Regions from separate parts of the Pseudoneobacillus rhizolycopersici genome, predicted to be linked through region 1. Evidence: predicted binding sites of a transcription regulator. Region 1 holds the regulator's gene; each other region holds the start of a gene.
What was found. The regulator Rex, encoded in region 1, represses fermentation and respiration genes when NADH is low (regulators of the CRP and FNR family bind a similar motif). The targets are predictions, from matches to a motif close to TTGTGAAATATTTCACAA.
Positions count from the first base shown of each region.

Region 1 (6,404 bases):
AACCATGACCTGAGTATACGGTTACCCCTCTGTCCATTGATGTAGTTACCTGTTTGGCAATGTCATCCGGTTTATCAGAAATAATCGTAATGGCCTTCTTCGGATTCAAGCCTTCGATTACAAATTCCATCACCTTCGTTGCAACATATAGCATAATAATTGTCAGCATCAGCTTTTCTGCACCAATGATAAAATAAGATGAAAAAGCGACGATTAGATCAAAAAACAATAGACCATAGCTAATATTCCATCCTAAAAACTTATGTGTAATCCTTGCTAAGATGGTAGTACCTGCTGTTGTTCCACCAACCCGAATAATTAAGCCAATCCCAGCCCCTATAATGATTCCTCCAAAAATAGCATTCACCATCATTTCATCAGAAGCAATATTCCAACCTTCTGTCAGATGAAGAAATAGCGAATTAAAAACCACTGCAATAATCGTATAAATCGTTGTTACCTTATTTAAAAATTTATAACCAACTATTAACAAAAATGCATTCAGAATTAAGTTGACTAAACCTGGTGACCATTCAAATAAATAGTAGGTAATAATTGTGATACCTGTTACCCCGCCTTCCCCAAACTCGTTCGGAATAACAAATAAATTAACACCTAACGCAAAAAGAAAGGCACCAATAATGATAAAAATGATGTCTCTGGTTGTTTTTTTCATACTCTACCTCACTGCTTAGCACAAACTCTCATCATTATATCGTGGAACATTTAAGTCGTACAATATTATGTTTGATAATCAGCCCTTGGATAAAACTTAAATTTATATGGTGATAATTTCGCAATGTGATGAGTTATTTTTATCATAACGTACTAAGCCGTAATTCATAAAAATACTGTACAATTGGATGCTTTAACTTCATCTTCTCGGTCATGTTTAATATTCTCTTTTTTCCAACCCGTCTGTCCACCAAAGCTAGAATATTTAATAGGATATCATCGCTCTCTATGCTTTCCTCTATAGAAGTGGATAAAAACTTATTAGCTACAACGATAAAATTTGATTTACTTAAAGATGACTGCGCTGAAATAAGCTTCTTTGCATATTCTGATAATTTTCTACCCCTTGCAATCACTTGTAGACGATCCTCTGGAACTATCCCCTTGGTTTCTTTTCTTACCGCTTCCATTTCCTCATTGCTGATAGGAATTTGGATATCTGTATCATTTTTTATTTCCTGCTCCGTCTGATACCATCTGATTATGGTTACATCGCTCATATTGAGTACATTCTTTTTATCTACCGCAATATAACAAAGTCCCGCTTTATCAGGTAAATAACGGTAGCTGGTTGCACGGTATTCAACTCTTCCATATAATGCAGGACAGAGAAAACTCTCCAGATTTTGCTTCAATTTGCTCCATGTCATGTCATTCTCCTTAATTTTTATATGATTAATATTTATTGAGGATGTCGTTCTATTATCCATAATACAATATCCAACACTTATACTAAATACAACCCACAGTCATCTAAGATAAGAAAATCTAACAACAAAAAAACCACTCCCTTTTAGGAAGTGGTTTTTACTATTGAAATAAGCTATCCGGATGAATACTCCTCTGAATGAAGAAGTATTTACATCATGCCGCCCATTCCACCCATGCCGCCCATGTCTGGCATAGCCATACCTTTGTTTTCTTCTGGCTTATCAGCTACAACTGCTTCAGTTGTTAAGAACATAGCCGCTACAGATGCAGCGTTTTGAAGTGCAGAACGAGTTACTTTAGTTGGATCAACGATACCAGCTTCGATCATGTTTACCCATTCGCCAGTTGCAGCGTTGAAGCCGACACCGATTTCTTCACGCTTTAAGCGGTCAACGATAACGGATCCTTCAAGACCAGCGTTGTGTGCGATTGTGCGAATTGGTTCTTCCATTGCGCGAAGAACAATGTTGATACCAGTCTTAACGTCACCTTCAGCTTCTAATGCAGCCACTTTTGTATAAACGTTTAGAAGGGCAACACCACCACCGGATACGATACCTTCTTCTACTGCAGCGCGAGTAGAGTTTAGAGCATCTTCAATGCGTAGTTTACGCTCTTTCAATTCTGTTTCAGTTGCCGCACCAACTTTGATTACTGCGACACCGCCAGCTAACTTAGCTAAGCGCTCTTGTAATTTTTCTTTGTCAAATTCAGAAGTAGTTTCTTCTAATTGAGCTTTGATTTGGTTTACGCGAGCGGAAATGCTTGCAGGCTCGCCAGCACCTTCAACGATTGTTGTGTTTTCTTTTGTTACAACAACCTTAGAAGCGCGTCCTAAAGATGCGATTGTTGCAGACTTAAGGTCACGGCCTAATTCTTCAGTGATGACTTCACCGCCAGTTAATGCAGCGATATCTTCAAGCATTGCTTTACGACGGTCACCAAATCCAGGAGCTTTAACCGCTACTGCATTGAATGTTCCACGAAGCTTGTTCACTACTAATGTAGATAATGCTTCACCTTCGATATCTTCAGCAACCAATAATAATGGCTTACCTTGTTGAACTACTTGTTCTAACACTGGTAAAATTTCTTGAATGCTAGCAATCTTTTTATCCGTAATTAAGATGTATGGATTGTCTAATACAGCTTCCATTTTCTCTGTGTTTGTTACCATGTAAGCAGAAACGTATCCACGGTCAAATTGCATACCTTCTACCACATCTAACTCAGTTGTGAAGCCTTTAGATTCTTCGATTGTGATAACGCCATCGTTTCCAACGCGCTCCATTGCTTCAGCGATTAATTGACCTACTTCAGCATTGTCAGCAGAAATAGCTGCTACTTGAGCGATTGATTCTTTGTTTTCGATTGGCTTAGAGATTGATCTTAATTCTTCAACAGCTGTTGCAACTGCTTTTTCCATTCCTTTGCGGATACCCATTGGGTTTGCACCTGCAGTTACGTTCTTTAAGCCTTCGCGAATCATTGCCTGAGCTAGAACAGTTGCAGTGGTTGTTCCGTCACCCGCTACATCATTTGTTTTGCTAGCTACTTCAGCAACTAATTTTGCACCCATGTTTTCGAATGCATCTTCTAATTCGATTTCTTTCGCAATGGTTACACCGTCGTTCGTGATAAGTGGAGAACCATATTTCTTTTCAAGAACTACGTTGCGTCCTTTTGGTCCAAGAGTTACTTTTACTGTATCTGCAAGCGCATCGACTCCGCGAAGCATTGCGCGACGTGCATCTTCACTAAATTTAATTTCTTTAGCCATTAGTAAAACCTCCCTGAAATTTTTGATTTATAAAAGATTAACCTACGATAGCAAGAATGTCGTTTTCACGAATGATTAGATATTCAGTACCTTGGTACTTCACTTCTGTACCAGCGTATTTTGAGAAGATAATGCGGTCACCGACAGAAACCTCTAACGCTACGCGCTCACCATTATCAAGTACGCGGCCTGTACCTACTGCGATAACCTTTGCTTCTGATGGCTTTTCTTTCGCAGAATCAGGTAATACGATACCGCTTGCAGTTTTTTCTTCAGTTTCAACAAGCTCGATGACAATGCGATCTCCTAGTGGCTTTAACATGAAAAATAACCTCCTCAATTTTTATGTAGTTTTTATTATTAGCACTCGAGCACATTGAGTGCTAACACAATTTTTATATTAATGAATCTTGATTTATTTTGCAAGTATCATGCATAAAATTTTTATCCATTTTATATCGACTAAATTTGACAAGATTTGGCGATTTACCCACAACTCTATTAGTATAATCATTCGCTTATTCTTTTATTCCGCAAATCAAGTAGCTTTATTTGATACTAACCTTGTTTTAAGAGTAAAATATGAAGTAAGAAGTAGTTAAAGGAGTATGAGCGTTTGAAACGAGAATATTGGTTGATTATGATAGTTTATATAGCCATGCAATTATCGGGTGCTTTAGTGGGTGCCTTTTATGCTATTGCCGAAATGATGTTCGGACCAAATCTTGCCTTTTCAGAAAGAGAAATGGTTTATTATTGGTTGGTCGCTAGTTTCTCCCTTGCTACAGTTATCGTTTTATTCCTATTGCGAAAAGAAATGCGTGAATTATTTCATGCAAGATCGCCACTTTTTTCTAACAACGCACTTCCTTGGGCGATTATCGGGATATTCTTGGCCTTTTTTGCTCAAACATTCGCTGCCAGTATCGAAAATATACTTGGAATCGAAATGGGCTCAGAAAACACCAAACAAATCATTCGAATTATTGAAGCCTTCCCTGCGATGATTTTTGTCAGTTCAGTGCTTGGGCCAATTCTGGAAGAAATTATTTTTCGCAAAATTATTTTCGGGACACTTCATAAAAGGTTAAACTTTTTCTTATCGGCCTTAATCAGTTCGGTTATCTTTGCGTTAGCCCATATGGAACTTGAACATATATTGCTATATTCAGCAATGGGATTCACGTTTGCGTTTTTATATGTGAGAACACAAAAGATTTGGGTGCCCATATTTGCCCATGTAATGATGAATACGGCTGTTGTACTGCTTCAGTCGGTTTATAAAGATGAAATTGAAAAAATGATTCAAGATGCTGAAAAAGCGCAAAGCTTTATCAGCCTGTTGTTCTAATTGGAGGTTCAAATGAGACAAACACCTATCTTTTCCGGTTTTCTATATTTATTATTAGGAGTTTTATTTACCTACTTTGCCATCAATAATGTCAAAGAGGAAGGCTGGGGATTTTTCTCCTATCTGTTAATCATTTTAGCTACCTTTGACTTAGGGGCCGGTTTAAAAATGATTGCCATTCATTTTAAAATAAAAGCATCAACGAAAAAATGAGTCCAATCACTGGACTCATTTTTTCTACTCTTCATCTAACTCTGTCTCATCGGTTGAGTAATGTTTTAAAAAGTAAATTAACGATTGCAACTCTACAGCTAAGTCAATATGGTGCACACGAATCGAACTTGGTACATTTAAACGAGCAGGGGTAAAATTTAATATCCCTTTGACATTTGCTTGTACAAGTCTATCTGTAATACTTTGAGCAACAGGTGCTGGTACGGTTAAAATAGCTACCTGTATGCCGGCTTCGACAATTTTTGCCTCTAAATCATTCATATTGTGAACGAGGATTTCACCGATAGGTTTGCCTACTTTACCCTCATCGACATCAAAAGCCATTTCAATTTTGGTGTTATTGTTTTTCAAGAAATTATAATGTAAAAAAGCTGTACCTAAATTCCCAACACCGATTAAGGCAACCTTTGTAAGCTCATCCTGATCCAATGTCTTCCGGAAAAATGTTAATAAATAATTGACATTATAACCGTAGCCCTTTTTCCCCAAAGCTCCAAAATAAGAAAAATCCCGGCGAATCGTTGCTGAATCGACTTTTACTGCCTCACTAAGCTCAGCTGAAGAAACGCGCTGTTTACCCGAGGAATATAAATTTTTCAAAAATCGATAGTACAGTGGCAGTCGTTTTGCCGTTGCTTGCGGTATTTTTAATATCTCATTACTCATAAACCATCCCATCCCCTACCTTGATGATTTTTCTACTGCTGTTATTTTATTCTATATGGCCAATTCTTTTAAAATCACCATTTTTTCCACCGGTTTTTTCTACAAGGTATGTTGGACCAATCACCATACCTTTATCAACTGCCTTACACATATCATAAACGGTTAGTGAACAAACAGATGCAGCTGTTAACGCTTCCATCTCCACTCCGGTATTCCCTTTTGTTTTTACGGTAGCCTGTATATGTAAAATGTAAACATCATCCTGTGGTTCCCATGAAAAGCTGATATCAATTCCCGTTAAAGGAATTGGGTGGCACATCGGAATGATTTCCCAGGTTTTTTTTCCGGCCATTACAGCCGCTACTTGGGCAACCGCCAGTACATCACCTTTTTTCATCATCTGATTCGTTATTTTTTCATAGATTTCTTGGTTTAAGCGAATGCTTGAGCGTGCGATTGCTGTTCTTGTTGTTTCAGGCTTATCGCTGACATCGACCATCTTCGCTCTGCCCTCTTCATTAAAATGAGTAAAATCTGACATACGGACTCCTCCCCACTAAATATCATACACTATTTTTTGGTATCTGTATTGAGTTGTTTGTATGAATCTTCACATATTTACTATTATTGCCGATAAAAGGCGTTTAAGATACACTTGAGATAGAAAAACAGAGGTGAACCAAATGATTTTATTACAGGTCAATCAACTAGCCAAATATTTTGGCGCAGATATGATTTTATCGAATATAAAGCTAGAGATTCAAACGCGCGACCGCATCGCCCTTGTCGGCCGGAATGGCGCAGGTAAATCAACCTTACTGAAAATTATCTCAGGACAAATGAGCTATGATTCTGGCGATATTATTAAACCGAAAGAAGTAACGATCGGTTACCTCGCTCAAAACACTGGTCTTGAATCAAAGCTAT
Region 1 covers NZ_JBTOOE010000029.1:32,824-39,227, forward strand. Annotated here, with positions in the region: gene ACX9YW_RS20585 (YitT family protein) at 1-676, opposite strand, end outside; gene ACX9YW_RS20590 (SF0329 family protein) at 819-1,385, opposite strand; gene groL (chaperonin GroEL) at 1,595-3,226, opposite strand; gene groES (co-chaperone GroES) at 3,264-3,548, opposite strand; gene ACX9YW_RS20605 (CPBP family intramembrane glutamic endopeptidase) at 3,843-4,577, shown strand; gene ACX9YW_RS20610 (YdiK family protein) at 4,590-4,790, shown strand; gene ACX9YW_RS20615 (redox-sensing transcriptional repressor Rex) at 4,815-5,477, opposite strand; gene moaC (cyclic pyranopterin monophosphate synthase MoaC) at 5,524-6,018, opposite strand; gene ACX9YW_RS20625 (ABC-F family ATP-binding cassette domain-containing protein) at 6,161-6,404, shown strand, end outside.

Region 2 (6,404 bases), on a different contig from region 1:
ATCCCGATGTGTCCGGGCGTACGAACGGACCAATGATTCCTTCCCCAAACAAAACGAAACCTCGAAGCCATGGGATACCAGCTTCCCTAAATCTTTTTTCTGCTTTTTGAAGAATCAATGGATGCCAGGAATCGTGGAGAAGCAGAGCTAATTCTGTTTCAACCGGAATATCTTCTGCTATACTTTGACGCGTAATGGAAAAGCTATCGGATAATTGCTGATAAACAAAATCCGCTAATAAACCCTTTCCATCCATAATGATTAAGGCTGTCATTAGGATTCCTCCTCTCGAACCTGTACACCAAATACCCCTGCTAGATCTTCTTTTAAAAATGGTTCGAACGAAAGATCATAAACAAATAAGCGTTTCCTACTTTCCTTTAAGACCCCAGTGGCAGATTGTAGTAGTTCTAATGGATTCAATTCATCACAAGAAGGAATGTTGAGTTTGATTTTCTCTTTTCCCCTAAAATCGGCTGGCTCTTTTTTCTGACTTACTATTGTTGAATGTACTTGGTTTTGAGTATCTAAAAGGGCTAGTTGTATGGCATTGCGTAACGCAAACGTTATATTTAAACCAGCCTTCGTGTATGACTGACCATTCGTTCGTATTCGTATGACAGGGAATCCCAAAATATCCTCTCTTAAATCAATGATCGCTGGACCATTTAAAGTGGTCAGTGCATTGAAATAATATCTGCAATGCTGATCTTCTATTACCTGCAAATCTAAAATCGTACTCTGTTGACTTCCCTTTCTTTCCTTTAATTCTTTATCTAAATAGGTTTGTAGCCCTCGACAAACGGCCTCTTCGATTGTTTCTCCTGCACCGATACCCATGAAACTCTCAGGAATGAACGTGTCAACATGATCATTCTGGTTTGAATATCCCTTAGCATTTGAATCGATTAATTGAGAAACATACATTTCAATGCCAGTCAGCCCAGCCTCTCTTTTTGCTTCCTCATGGGTCAACCCAGCACAAACAACTTTTGAAAGAAGTCCTGCTGGCTCGTGAGTCAACGGGTTTACTGCCTGAACATAACACTGTGGTAGGGGGAGCTGTGGCAAATCTTGTTCTTCCCATAAATGGAAAATTCCAATCTCTTCAGAAGTTAGTCCAATAAAATATTCCAATAGTTTAGTAGGTGGGGCATTTCTGTTCGGTTCATGTTTAAGCCTTAAGTCAAGGTCTTCTAAAAGTCTGGGAGTTAGATTTGTAAATGTAACCAACGGATGGGCAATGAATGATAACCAGTTACCTTCCAATGTTTCAAGATCAAGTAGGTAAATTTGATTTCTTTGATTCGAACTAGCTATTTCTGCCGCCTTCTTGAAAAATTCAAATACAAGGACATTCGCAAGAATCGATCCAGCTGTTGAAGAGAAGTTGCCGGGTTGCTCACCGACTCCAACTGCAGATTGATGGAGGCGGCGCCACGCAGACTCCCAGCATCCATCTGATTCGGGATGAACGACTGGACCGGATAGTCCCACTTTCTCTAAAAGTATGGCAGGTAGAAATACCTTTCGTTCCTCCTTACAAACCATATTCAGATTCCTTAGTTCCTTTACATTCCCATCTTGAGAGACATAGAGAACCCAATCATAGGCTCCCACAGCTTCTTTCCAAAAATTCTTGTGTTCACCTTTTTCGAATGGGACCTCCTTAACCCCCACCTCAGAGTCGACCTCACGGGCATTCTGAACGAGCTCAAAAATCCTTTGTCGATTGGTAGGTAATGATTCTGTTACAAGAAAATCGAATGTAGGAAGTCCCGATTGGAGTAATGTGCCAACCAATGAAACTAGAATGGGACCGGCTCCGACAGCCAGAACTTTAGCCTGACGGAATTCCTGAAAGTGGTACGCACCAGAATCAACAAAGTTCTCGATAAATTCAATTTGCGAAGAATATTTTTCAAGAACCGTACGATTTAATTGATGTGGTCGATCTTTACTTATATCTCGCACAAAGCCATTCTGGTACAACGTTTCTCCAATCTCATACACTCTTTTCTTATAGGGGGCCGTAAGTCCTTCTGTTAACTCTCCCAATGTTTGCTCCCCGTTAAACATCGGTATGAGTGTTTCAATCCACTGATAGATGGAACTGCCTGTCATTCGGAATGAGCTTTCGTTATTTCTAAAATACACACCACCTTCTGGATCAGGTAGATAAAACGTATCTCTTTTTACCTTCAGACGCGTGGACGAGTTAAGTTTTGTCATTTAAGCTCCTCCTTATTTCTAATCGATTCGAACTACGCATTACTATTTTATGTAGTTTAATTTGTCCGTTATGAATAACGAAAAAGCAGTGTCCCTGCCATAAACTCGCAGGGACACATTTTTTGGAAAAATATATATTTTTTTAGATGAAGAAACAGCTAAAAAAGCCAAGTCCTCCGAAACAACCACCACAACCACCACAACCGAAACAACCACCAAGACCGATACCAAATCCGAAACAACCACCAAATCCTCCGCAACGGCCAAATCCTCCGCAACGACCAAAGCCACCGCAACGACCGCAGCCACCGCAACGACGAATGTCCCCAGACAGATCCTGGCTATAAGGATCCAGAGGAACTACCTGACCAACTTGGTATGGGTCCATTTGCAAGCCTTGCAATTGATTTTGAAGATTATACATTTTTTTCTTCTCCTTTGTATATTATTATCAGGTTTGCCGACACCTGACGTGAGAGCTGAACGAAGTTATAATCAGTTTGGGCATTTTTATCCATCAAATAATTTGTGCACTCTCATCAACAAAGTATGATTCCTGTTAGGCCTTTGTTACTGATGTCAAAGCCTAATTAATTTTAGATTTAATCCATTTTCTATTCGATAAGTGAAACCTGATAGTCGGTTTATTGAAAAGCTTACCCGACGGTGACAGGCACCGAAGTATTTACATTGAAACAATTTCCCTCTGACGATCGTCTAATAATAGGAAAATATTAAAGATAAGAGGGACACATATGAAAAAAACAATCCTTATTGGTGCTATGGTAGCTGTAAGTATGGTCTTATTAAGTGGATGTGGGACATTAAACCAAATGACATCCTCATCTTCTTCAAGCAGTATTATGACTAAGAAAATGCCTGCTGCAAACACTCAAGTTCAAGAATATCAATTAAGAATTAATGGAAACGATGAAACACTCATCGTTGAAATGCCTACTGAGAATGATATGCCAACATACTGGAGATTTCTGATTGGTGATGATGAAAAATTAAAGATTCCAAACGAAAACGGAATTTTTCATACAGAAGTGAAGGTGCAGGATTTAGATCAAGACGATACGGATGAGATTTTATTTTATCAATATTCTACTGGCTCAGCCGGAGCAATCCTTCTTAATATTTTTAAGCCTGTAAACGGTGAATTGCTAGTATTGTTTGAATCGGAAAAACAAGCACCAGCACATGGGGATAACCAACGGTTTGAAATAAAATATACAGGAGATTATCAAGTTAGTTTTTTTGATAAAGAGAAGAAAGTATCGGCAACCATTGAGTTAAATCCTGAGAATTATAAAGAGGGGGCGGATGAGTATTTGCCGAATATAGGCACCTGGATTGATCCAGTAAGTTTATATGACATAAAGGATATTGATGGGGACGGTAGGGCTGAAATTATTACAACTCAAAGAGTTATTGGTATTAGTCATCCCGATACGATAGCTCTCTTCATAAGCACATTTTCCTTGAATCAAAATGTTTATGAGGTACGAGATTATAGACTAGTGTATGAAGAAGATCCAAGTAAAGAAATCGCTCGATATGAAAAAGAAGAATAGAACATGTTTTTCATCCCTATAATGGATGGGCCTTATCCTTGGTAAAGTAGATACTGTATCTTAAGCAAAGGTTAATTTAAGCCAAAAATGAGCAAGTTTTAATTTGTTCATTTTTGGCTATTTTATTTCTTCAATAAAAACCTTTTTTACCTTTTGAGGTGGTTCACCTGATTTTGTATAAAAGAGTTTCTCTATACCATTTCTAGCAATTTTGGCAATCAATTTGGTATAGAAAGAGGCTCTCTATACCGTTCTAGCAATATTTGCATTCATTTTGGTATAGAGATCAGCCTAAAGCTCATTACAACCCACATGTTTGCAGGATTAGTCCAATTAATCTAATAAACTACGAACAGTTTCCGGATAATTTTGGAACGCTGCTTTCGAGGACATCAACTTCCAGTTATTGGGATATCGGTGCCTGTCACCAATATCAATCACACCAATATCAATGTTCACAATTATTCCATTTTAAGGTTAGCGATAGTAAAAAAATCCTTAACAAATTTGTCACAAGTACGTCAATTATTTGTCACAAGTACGTCAAATATCTGCAGAAAACCATGTTAACATTATGAATATAGTGTTAACTACAACTGGAAAATCATTTTACTTTAATTTGTGAGCGAATTCACATATCATAGTTGATAGATACTTTGTGTGAAAAAAATCACAAACTCTTCACTGAATATGTGCTTGTGAATTTATTCGCATGAATAAGTAAAAACAAAGATAGAAAGGGGTACATCTATGAAACTAAAATGGACCTTTGTTGGAATGATGATCACTATTGCCTCTGTACTAGCAGGCTGTGAGCCATTACTTGTGTTGGATCCTAAGGGACCACAAGCAGAAAGGCAAGCTAGTGATATTATTCTATCAATTGGAATCATGTCTTTTATTGTTATTGCCGTCTTTGGACTGCTCATCATGATGTTAGTAAAATATCGAGCATCTAAACAAAGTCCAGATTATGAACCTCCTCACTTAGAAGGGAACATCTGGGTAGAAGCAATCTGTGTAGGTATTCCAATATTAATTGTTGCGTATCTTTCCTTTGTATCTGTTCAAAGTAATTACATTGTCGAGTCTAGACCGGCAGGATATGAGGATAAAGAACCTTTAGTCGTATATGCGTCATCCTCTAACTGGAAATGGCATTTTAGCTATCCGGAAGAAGGAATTGAAACAGTCAACTACTTGTATATTCCGACTGATCGAGCACTTGAATTTAAGCTTTATTCCTACGGGCCAATTACAAGTTTCTGGATTCCGCAGCTGGGAGGACAAAAATATGCTATGGCTGACATGGTGACCACGCTCCATCTAGCGGCTGATGTACCAGGAGAATATATGGGTCGAAATGCAAACTTTAGTGGTAAAGGTTTTGCCCAAAATACATTTGATGTAACAGCGATGTCTCAAAAAGAGTTTGATGATTGGGTAAAAGAAGTAAAAGAGACAGCCCAACCGATAACTGAAAAGAAATTTGAAAAATTATTAGAACCAGGTCATCTTGGAAGGATGACATTCACTGGGACACACTTAGAATTTTCACCGGCTCCAGAAGGCCATCATCATGGATCATCGGATACGGAAGAAATGACAGAATCACATGTAGGTTCTTCAGATGGAGAACACTCTGACCACAATCATCATTAAAAAAATGAACATTTCATCAATAGGCATGTATCTATAAATTGTTTTCGAAAGGAGTCACAAACGTATGGATTTCTTTGAACGTTTTGCCGTACCTCATCCAAGTTTCGCTATTTATGCTTCGATGGTTGCCATAGGACTTACACTCGTCGCCATTTTGGCAGGCTTAACTTATTTTAAAAAATGGGGTTATTTATGGCGTGAATGGTTAACAACGGTTGACCATAAGCGTATTGGAATCATGTATTTAATCTCTGCTTTGCTCATGTTATTCCGAGGCGGAGTAGATGCGATTATGATGCGTGCGCAATTATCAGCACCAGACCTAAAATTATTGGATGCACAGCATTATAATGAAATTTTCACCACGCACGGAATCGTTATGATTCTATTTATGGCGATGCCATTTATTATGTTTTTCATGAACTTTGTGATTCCGCTACAAATTGGAGCTCGTGATGTGGCATTCCCACGTTTGAATGCTTTAAGCTTCTGGTTATTCTTTATGGGAGCGATGTTATTTAACATCTCGTTTATTGTCGGTGGATCTCCTGATGCTGGATGGACTTCTTATTTCCCGCTGGCGGGTAATGAATTCAGTCCTTCGGTTGGAACGAATTATTATATGATTGCGATTCAGATTGCTGGTATTGGTACCCTAATGACAGGAATCAACTTTATCACGACGGTTCTTAAAATGAGAGCACCTGGCATGACGCTAATGAAAATGCCTATGTTCACTTGGGCTGCCTTCATTGCCAACGTTATTATCGTATTTGCGTTTCCAGTGTTAGCTGTATTGCTTGCAATGGGGACATTGGACCGCCAATTTGGAACCAACTTTTTTACGATGGATAATGGTGGAATGGATATGCTTTGGGCCAATATTTTCTGGGTTTGGGGACATCCTGAAGTTTATATTCTAATTCTTCCTGC
Region 2 covers NZ_JBTOOE010000013.1:4,333-10,736, forward strand. Annotated here, with positions in the region: gene ACX9YW_RS13805 (TOMM precursor leader peptide-binding protein) at 1-274, opposite strand, end outside; gene ACX9YW_RS13810 (putative thiazole-containing bacteriocin maturation protein) at 274-2,232, opposite strand; gene ACX9YW_RS13815 (heterocycloanthracin/sonorensin family bacteriocin) at 2,375-2,656, opposite strand; gene ACX9YW_RS13820 (YybI family spore inner coat protein) at 2,988-3,809, shown strand; gene qoxA (cytochrome aa3 quinol oxidase subunit II) at 4,560-5,471, shown strand; gene qoxB (cytochrome aa3 quinol oxidase subunit I) at 5,536-6,404, shown strand, end outside.
Region 2: a site for Rex is predicted at 4,506-4,523, ahead of qoxA (cytochrome aa3 quinol oxidase subunit II). Genes of this name have one in related genera too.

Region 3 (6,404 bases), on a different contig from region 1:
TATAAGAGGAAGAGTTGTAGAACAGTTACAGTAGCACCTAATGAGAGGGGGCGCTATTACAGGTAAAAAAGGTTATCCGCCGAATTTTACCAGTAGTTGCGCTAGAAGGTTAATGGCAGCTTGTACCACAACATCTACTTGAACTTCTGTTTGTAGTACGGTTACTTCGCCGCTATCGATAATTTTAACAAACTGTTTTTGAACTTGTGTGACATCAAGCGACTGAGAAATTTTCTGTAATTGTTTTATTTCTTTGCTTCCATGACTGCCAAATACAACAATAGCTGCTTCGATTGCGGCTTGAAGTGCAGCTTGGATAAGAACTAAACCTTGCACTTCTGTTTGTGTTACTTGGATGGAGTGGGAATTCTTAATAATTAATCCTTGGAATTCAAATTGATCAACATCCAAATTATTGTGTGAACTTTGTGAACCTCTACTTGACAATTTTCTTCACCTCATTGTTATTAAATTCTTTATATCTTATTCCAAGAAAAATTTATACGCTTGGACAAGCATCTTTATTTAAAAAAATTAGTACAACGCTAAATGACTACTCCTTGGTGAGTATAGCGGATCGAATCAACTTTAAACGTTTAGCCGATTTTTAATAGTAATTTAGCTAGAAGATTAATAGCAGCTTGTACTACAACATCTACTTGTATTTCCGTTTGTAAAACAGTAATTTCACCAGAATCTTCGATAAAAACAGATTGTTTTTGAACTTGATTGACATCTAAGGATTGGGCAATTTTCTGTAATTGCTTTACTTCCTTATTACCGCTACCACCAAGGACAAGGATAGCCGCTTCCACAGCAGCTTGAAGGGCAGCTTGAATAAGCAATAATCCTTGAACTTCTGTCTGAGTGACTTGGATCGTATGTGAATTACGAATAACTAAACCTTGATATTCATATTGATCGACATCAGTACGATTACTCCCAGACTGTCGGTCAGAAGATTTGCGATGTTCGTCATGCTTTCTATTGTATTTATCCCTTTTATCATGTCTGTCTGACATTTTCGTTTCCTCTCTTTCTATAGGATGATTAATGAACAAAACTATGGGTTATCCCACTTTTACCAGTAGGCGTGCGAGGAGGTTAATCGCAGCTTGTACGACAGCATCTACTTGAATTTCGGTTTGAGCAACCGTAACTTCTCCCGAATCCTCAATATAAACCGATTGTTTTTGAATTTGGTCTACGTCTAGGCTCTGGGAAATTTTCTGAAGCTGTTTGACATCATTCCCACAGTTATTATGACCTAAGACTAAAATAGCCGCCTCCACTGCAGCTTGTAATGCCACTTGAATTAACAGAAGGCCTTGTACTTCTGTTTGGGTCACTTGAATCTTATGAGAATTTTTAATCACCAAACCTTGTGATTCAAACTGATCGACATCTAAATGGTTATCTGCACTTTGTCTATTGTGCATTTGAATTCCTCCTTTTTAATTACTCCTATAATTTATTCTCAAGAATGGGAATGGTATGGACAAGTTTCCTGATAAAAACATGGAAATTAACAGAATCATTGGAACGATTGACTAGCTTGGGGGAAGGCTATATATTGGCTGGATGAGAGGGGAGTTTCCACTGTACGGAGACTTTTTGACACATTTGTGAAACATTGAACAAACTTTCTTTGGATTGTGAAGTTCATCACAATCAAACGAGTTATTCCTCATTACAATGTAACTATAGAGAAAACACCTAACCTGAAATGAACTATAACCCCATAAGTCTAGCACTTCTTAGGAGGAATATCATATGGAAAAGAAAAAGCTTGTCATGATTGGAAACGGAATGGCTGGTGTTCGAACAATTGAAGAAATACTGAAGCTTGCTCCCGACGTATTCCAGATGACCATTTTTGGTAATGAGCCGCATCCGAACTATAACCGGATTCAATTATCGTATGTCTTGCAAGGGGAAAAGACGTTGCAGGATATCATCATGAATGATTGGAGCTGGTACGAAGAGAACAAGATTACCTTATACACCAATGAAGCGGTTATAAGCATCGATTCAAGGAATAAACTGGTGACCTCTGAAACGGGACGGATCGTGGAATATGACGAATTAATCATTGCAACAGGCTCAAGCTCTTTCATCCTCCCAGTACCTGGAGCGACGAAACAAGGTGTCATCGGGTTCCGTGATATCCATGATTGTGAAATGATGATCCAAGCGTCCCGCCAATATAAAAAAGCGGTGGTGATCGGCGGGGGACTATTAGGCCTCGAAGCAGCCAAAGGCTTACTGAATCTTGGGATGGAAGTCGATGTTGTTCATTTAATGCCGTATTTAATGGAAAGACAGCTCGATGCGGAAAGCGCGAAAATGTTAAAGAATCAACTCGAAGCGGAAGGGATGAATTTTTTACTAGAAAAGCAAACCGCTGAAATTCTAGGCGATGATTTTGTAACAGGTATTCGCTTTGAGGATGGAACGGAAATTAGAACCGACCTAGTAGTGATGGCGGTCGGCATTCGTCCAAACATCAAGTTAGCTAAAGACAACGGCATCTACGTCAATCGTGCGATTGTCGTCGATGATTATTTGGAAACCAGTGTGCCACATGTGTATGCAGTCGGGGAATGTGCCGAGCATCGCGAAGTCACCTATGGAATGGTGGCACCACTTTATGAACAAGGGCGCGTACTTGCCGCTCACTTAACCGGTTCGCCAACGAAGCCATATCAAGGCTCCGTCACCGGAACACAGCTTAAGGTATCAGGCGTGGATCTATTTTCAGCAGGTGAAATTCACGATGATTCAACCACAAAAGCCATTAAGGTCCATAATGAATTCGATGGAATTTATAAAAAAATTCTCATCCGCGACCAACGAATTGTGGGAATTGTTCTTTATGGAGAGACAAAAGATAGTACAAAATTATTTAAAATGCTTATGCAAAAAGATGATATTAGCGGTATGACAAGCGTGTCCTTACTCTCCTCAGGCGGCTGTTGTGGTGGCGCATCGGAAGAAAGCGATGTTGATGCGATGGCCGACGAAGAGTTAGTCTGCGGCTGTAACGGGGTGACGAAAGGAACGATTGTCGAAGCGATTCGTAGCAGCAACCTGACCACTGTTGACGAAGTGGGTGGCTGCACGAATGCAGGCCGTTCCTGTGGTCGGTGTAAGTCGTTGATCTCAGACATACTCGCTTATACACTCGGCGATGGATACGATACTTCGGTTAAAAAAACAGCCATCTGCACATGTACGACTCTATCCAGGGATGAAGTGGTGGCGGAAATCAAGGAAAAAGGTTTAACGAATGTTCGCGAGGTGATGAATGTTTTAGGCTGGAAGGAAGCTGAAGGCTGTTCAAAATGTCGTCCGGCCATCAACTACTATTTAGGAATGATTTACCGTGATCATTACAAAGACGACCGTGACTCAAGACTTGTGAATGAAAAAATGCATGCCAATATTCAAAAGGATGGAACGTATTCGGTGGTGCCAAGAATGTATGGTGGGGTGACAACCGCTGAAGATTTGAAAAAGATTGCCGAGGTTGCTGAAAAATATGCAGCCCCATTGATTAAATTAACGGGTGGACAGCGGATTGGTATTTTTGGTCTAAAGAAGGAGGATCTTCCTCAGGTATGGGAAGACCTAGGCATGCCATCTGGTTATGCGTACGGGAAAACTCTTCGTACCGTTAAAACTTGTGTTGGTGCTAAATTCTGTCGGTTCGGCACCCAGGATTCGATGGGATTAGGAATGGAATTAGAAAAGAAATTCGAACGGCTTGATACACCACATAAAGTCAAAATGGGAGTTTCTGCTTGTCCGCGTAACTGTGCTGAATCCGGTATCAAGGATATTGGTTTTGTAGGGGTCGATGGTGGCTGGGAAATCTATGTTGGTGGGAATGGTGGTATGGATCTTCGTCCGGCGGATCTTTTATGCACCGTGAAAACGGATCAGGAGGTAATGGAGATAACAGGTGCCTACCTTCAGTACTATCGCGAAACAGCCAACTATTTAGAACGAACCTCTAAATGGTTAGAGCGGATCGGGCTCCAACATGTGAAAGAAGTACTTTTTGACGAACAAAAGAGAAATGAACTAAACAAACGACTTGATGAGACCCTCTCTCGCTATATCGAACCATGGCAAGAGGCGATTTTAGATAAGGATCTTCAAGAAAAATATTATGTAAAGCGTTCCGTTTCCATCTTGTAAACATTTTTAAGAAAGGCTGTTGATCCTAATGAATCAAACCCTGACGAAGATAGCCCTAATGAACTATGAGATGCTCCCCGTAAATATTGGTCAATTATTTCAAATTGGCAAAGAGGAGGTTGTCTTGTTTCGCCTCACGGATGGTCGTGTCAAAGCAGTGGAAAACAAGAGTCCGCATCCTAAAGGTGGAACACTAGTGGATGGGCTGGTAAGCGGAAAATATCTTTATTGTCCCTGTTATGATTGGAAAATTAGCCTAGAGGATGGGAAGGTTCAGGAGCCTGACTCGGGCGAAGTGAAAACCTATCCGGTCGAAATCGATGGAGAAATGGTGAGTATTATTTTATAGCTCAAAACGAGGGGGCTGCGAGTCCCCTCGCTTTATAGAAGGAAGGATGAATGAGCATGGAAAAAGGGAAAGTGTATTTAGTCGGAGCTGGGCCTGGTGATGTCGGCCTTATTACGGTAAAAGGTCTTGAAGCCATCCAGAAGGCGCAAGTCATCTTATATGATCGGTTGGCAAATCCGAAGCTGCTGCAATACGCTGCTCCCACCTGTGAGTTCATCTATTGCGGAAAGCTTCCCGATCGCCATACATTAAGGCAGGAAAGAATCAATGACCTTCTTGTTCAAAAAGCGCTCGAAGGGAAAATCGTTGTTCGCCTAAAGGGAGGGGATCCTGGAGTATTCGGACGTGTAGGGGAGGAAGCAGAAGCTTTGGCAGCCTTTGGAATTCCCTTTGAATTGGTCCCGGGAATCTCATCTGGGATTGCTGCCCCACTATATGCGGGTATTCCCGTTACTCACCGTGAATATGGCGAATCCTTTGCGGTTGTGACAGCGCACGACAAATCAAAGGACGGACAACCTAGCATCGATTGGAAAGGCTTAGTGAGCGGAGTCGCTACAATTGCTTTTTATATGGGAATCGGAAATCTCCCCTTTATTTGTGAAAACCTGATGGAGAATGGGAAATCACCGGAAACTCCTGTCATTTTGATTCAGTGGGGGACATTTGGACGCCAAAAAACCTTGGAAGGCACACTCGCCACTATTAGTAAGATGGCCAAGCAGGAAGGCTTTAGTAACCCAGCGATTACCCTAGTTGGCGATATTATTTCCCTCCGTCAAAAACTATCTTGGTTTGAAAAGAAACCTTTGTTTGGTAGACAGATTTTATTGGCGCGATCTGGTACCGAATGGAGCGAGTTGGCTAAAGTTTTAGCGGACGAGGGGGCCGATGTCTATGAATTCCCTAGATGGAAAAAGGTAAAGGCACCTGTTAATCGGACTATATTAAGCCAATTATCACATTATGAGAGCGTGTTGTTTACGTCATCTGAAAGTGTGGATGAGTTTTTTACAGTCTTAATCGAACAAAATCTAGACATACGGCTGCTTAAGGCCAAGCTATATGGTGCCTCTACGAAAAGTGAGGCAGCATTAAGAAAAAGAGGGTTCTTTGTTGAGGACCAAGCGGCATTGGATAAAGCTGGTCGTGTCCTCATCGTTGCGGATAGGGAGAATGCTGGCGAGGAATTTCCAGATGCCGATGTTTTTATGACCAGTTTCAAACAGATTGATGAAGCGTTCTATCCCATTTTCCGGCACATGTTGGAGGATGCCACAATTGATACGATTATTTTCCCAAGCAGTGTAGCGGTTGCCCCCTTTTTGCAGGAAATGAATAAAGGGTTCCAACAAGCCATCGGGATGGCCGACATCATTTGTATGGGGGAGAAAACCTATCAAGCGGCGGTAACAAATGGATTAAAGCCAATTGGAATTCCAACACTGCCAACTACTTGTGCTTTGCTAGAATTTTTAAAAGAAAAGAGGGGGCGGGCATGAAGGCAGTGATATTTATTGGGCATGGCAGTAAAGGGAGTGAGGGAAATGAAGCGTTTATTTCCTTTATTGATAGGTTACTAGCCGAGCTTGATACACCTATAAAAGGATACGGCTTTCTTGAGAATGCTGAACCTTCGGTTTTTCAAGCTGTTGATGCTGCTATTGGAGCCGGGGCCAGTGAGGTGACTGTTGTGCCTGTGTTTTTACTACCCGGTGTTCATGCCAATGATGATATTCCTGAGGAAATCGCGTTACTGAAAGAGCAGCATACGGACATTGTCTTTCGTTATGGTGATGCGATTGGGGCTCATCCGGTCATGGTAGAGATATTAACAGATCGCCTAAAGGAA
Region 3 covers NZ_JBTOOE010000013.1:17,712-24,115, forward strand. Annotated here, with positions in the region: gene ACX9YW_RS13880 (spore coat protein) at 73-447, opposite strand; gene ACX9YW_RS13885 (spore coat protein) at 597-1,022, opposite strand; gene ACX9YW_RS13890 (spore coat protein) at 1,071-1,439, opposite strand; gene nirB (nitrite reductase large subunit NirB) at 1,774-4,203, shown strand; gene ACX9YW_RS13900 (nitrite reductase (NAD(P)H) small subunit) at 4,232-4,552, shown strand; gene cobA (uroporphyrinogen-III C-methyltransferase) at 4,603-6,054, shown strand; gene ACX9YW_RS13910 (sirohydrochlorin chelatase) at 6,051-6,404, shown strand, end outside.
Region 3: a site for Rex is predicted at 1,654-1,671, ahead of nirB (nitrite reductase large subunit NirB). Genes of this name have one in related genera too.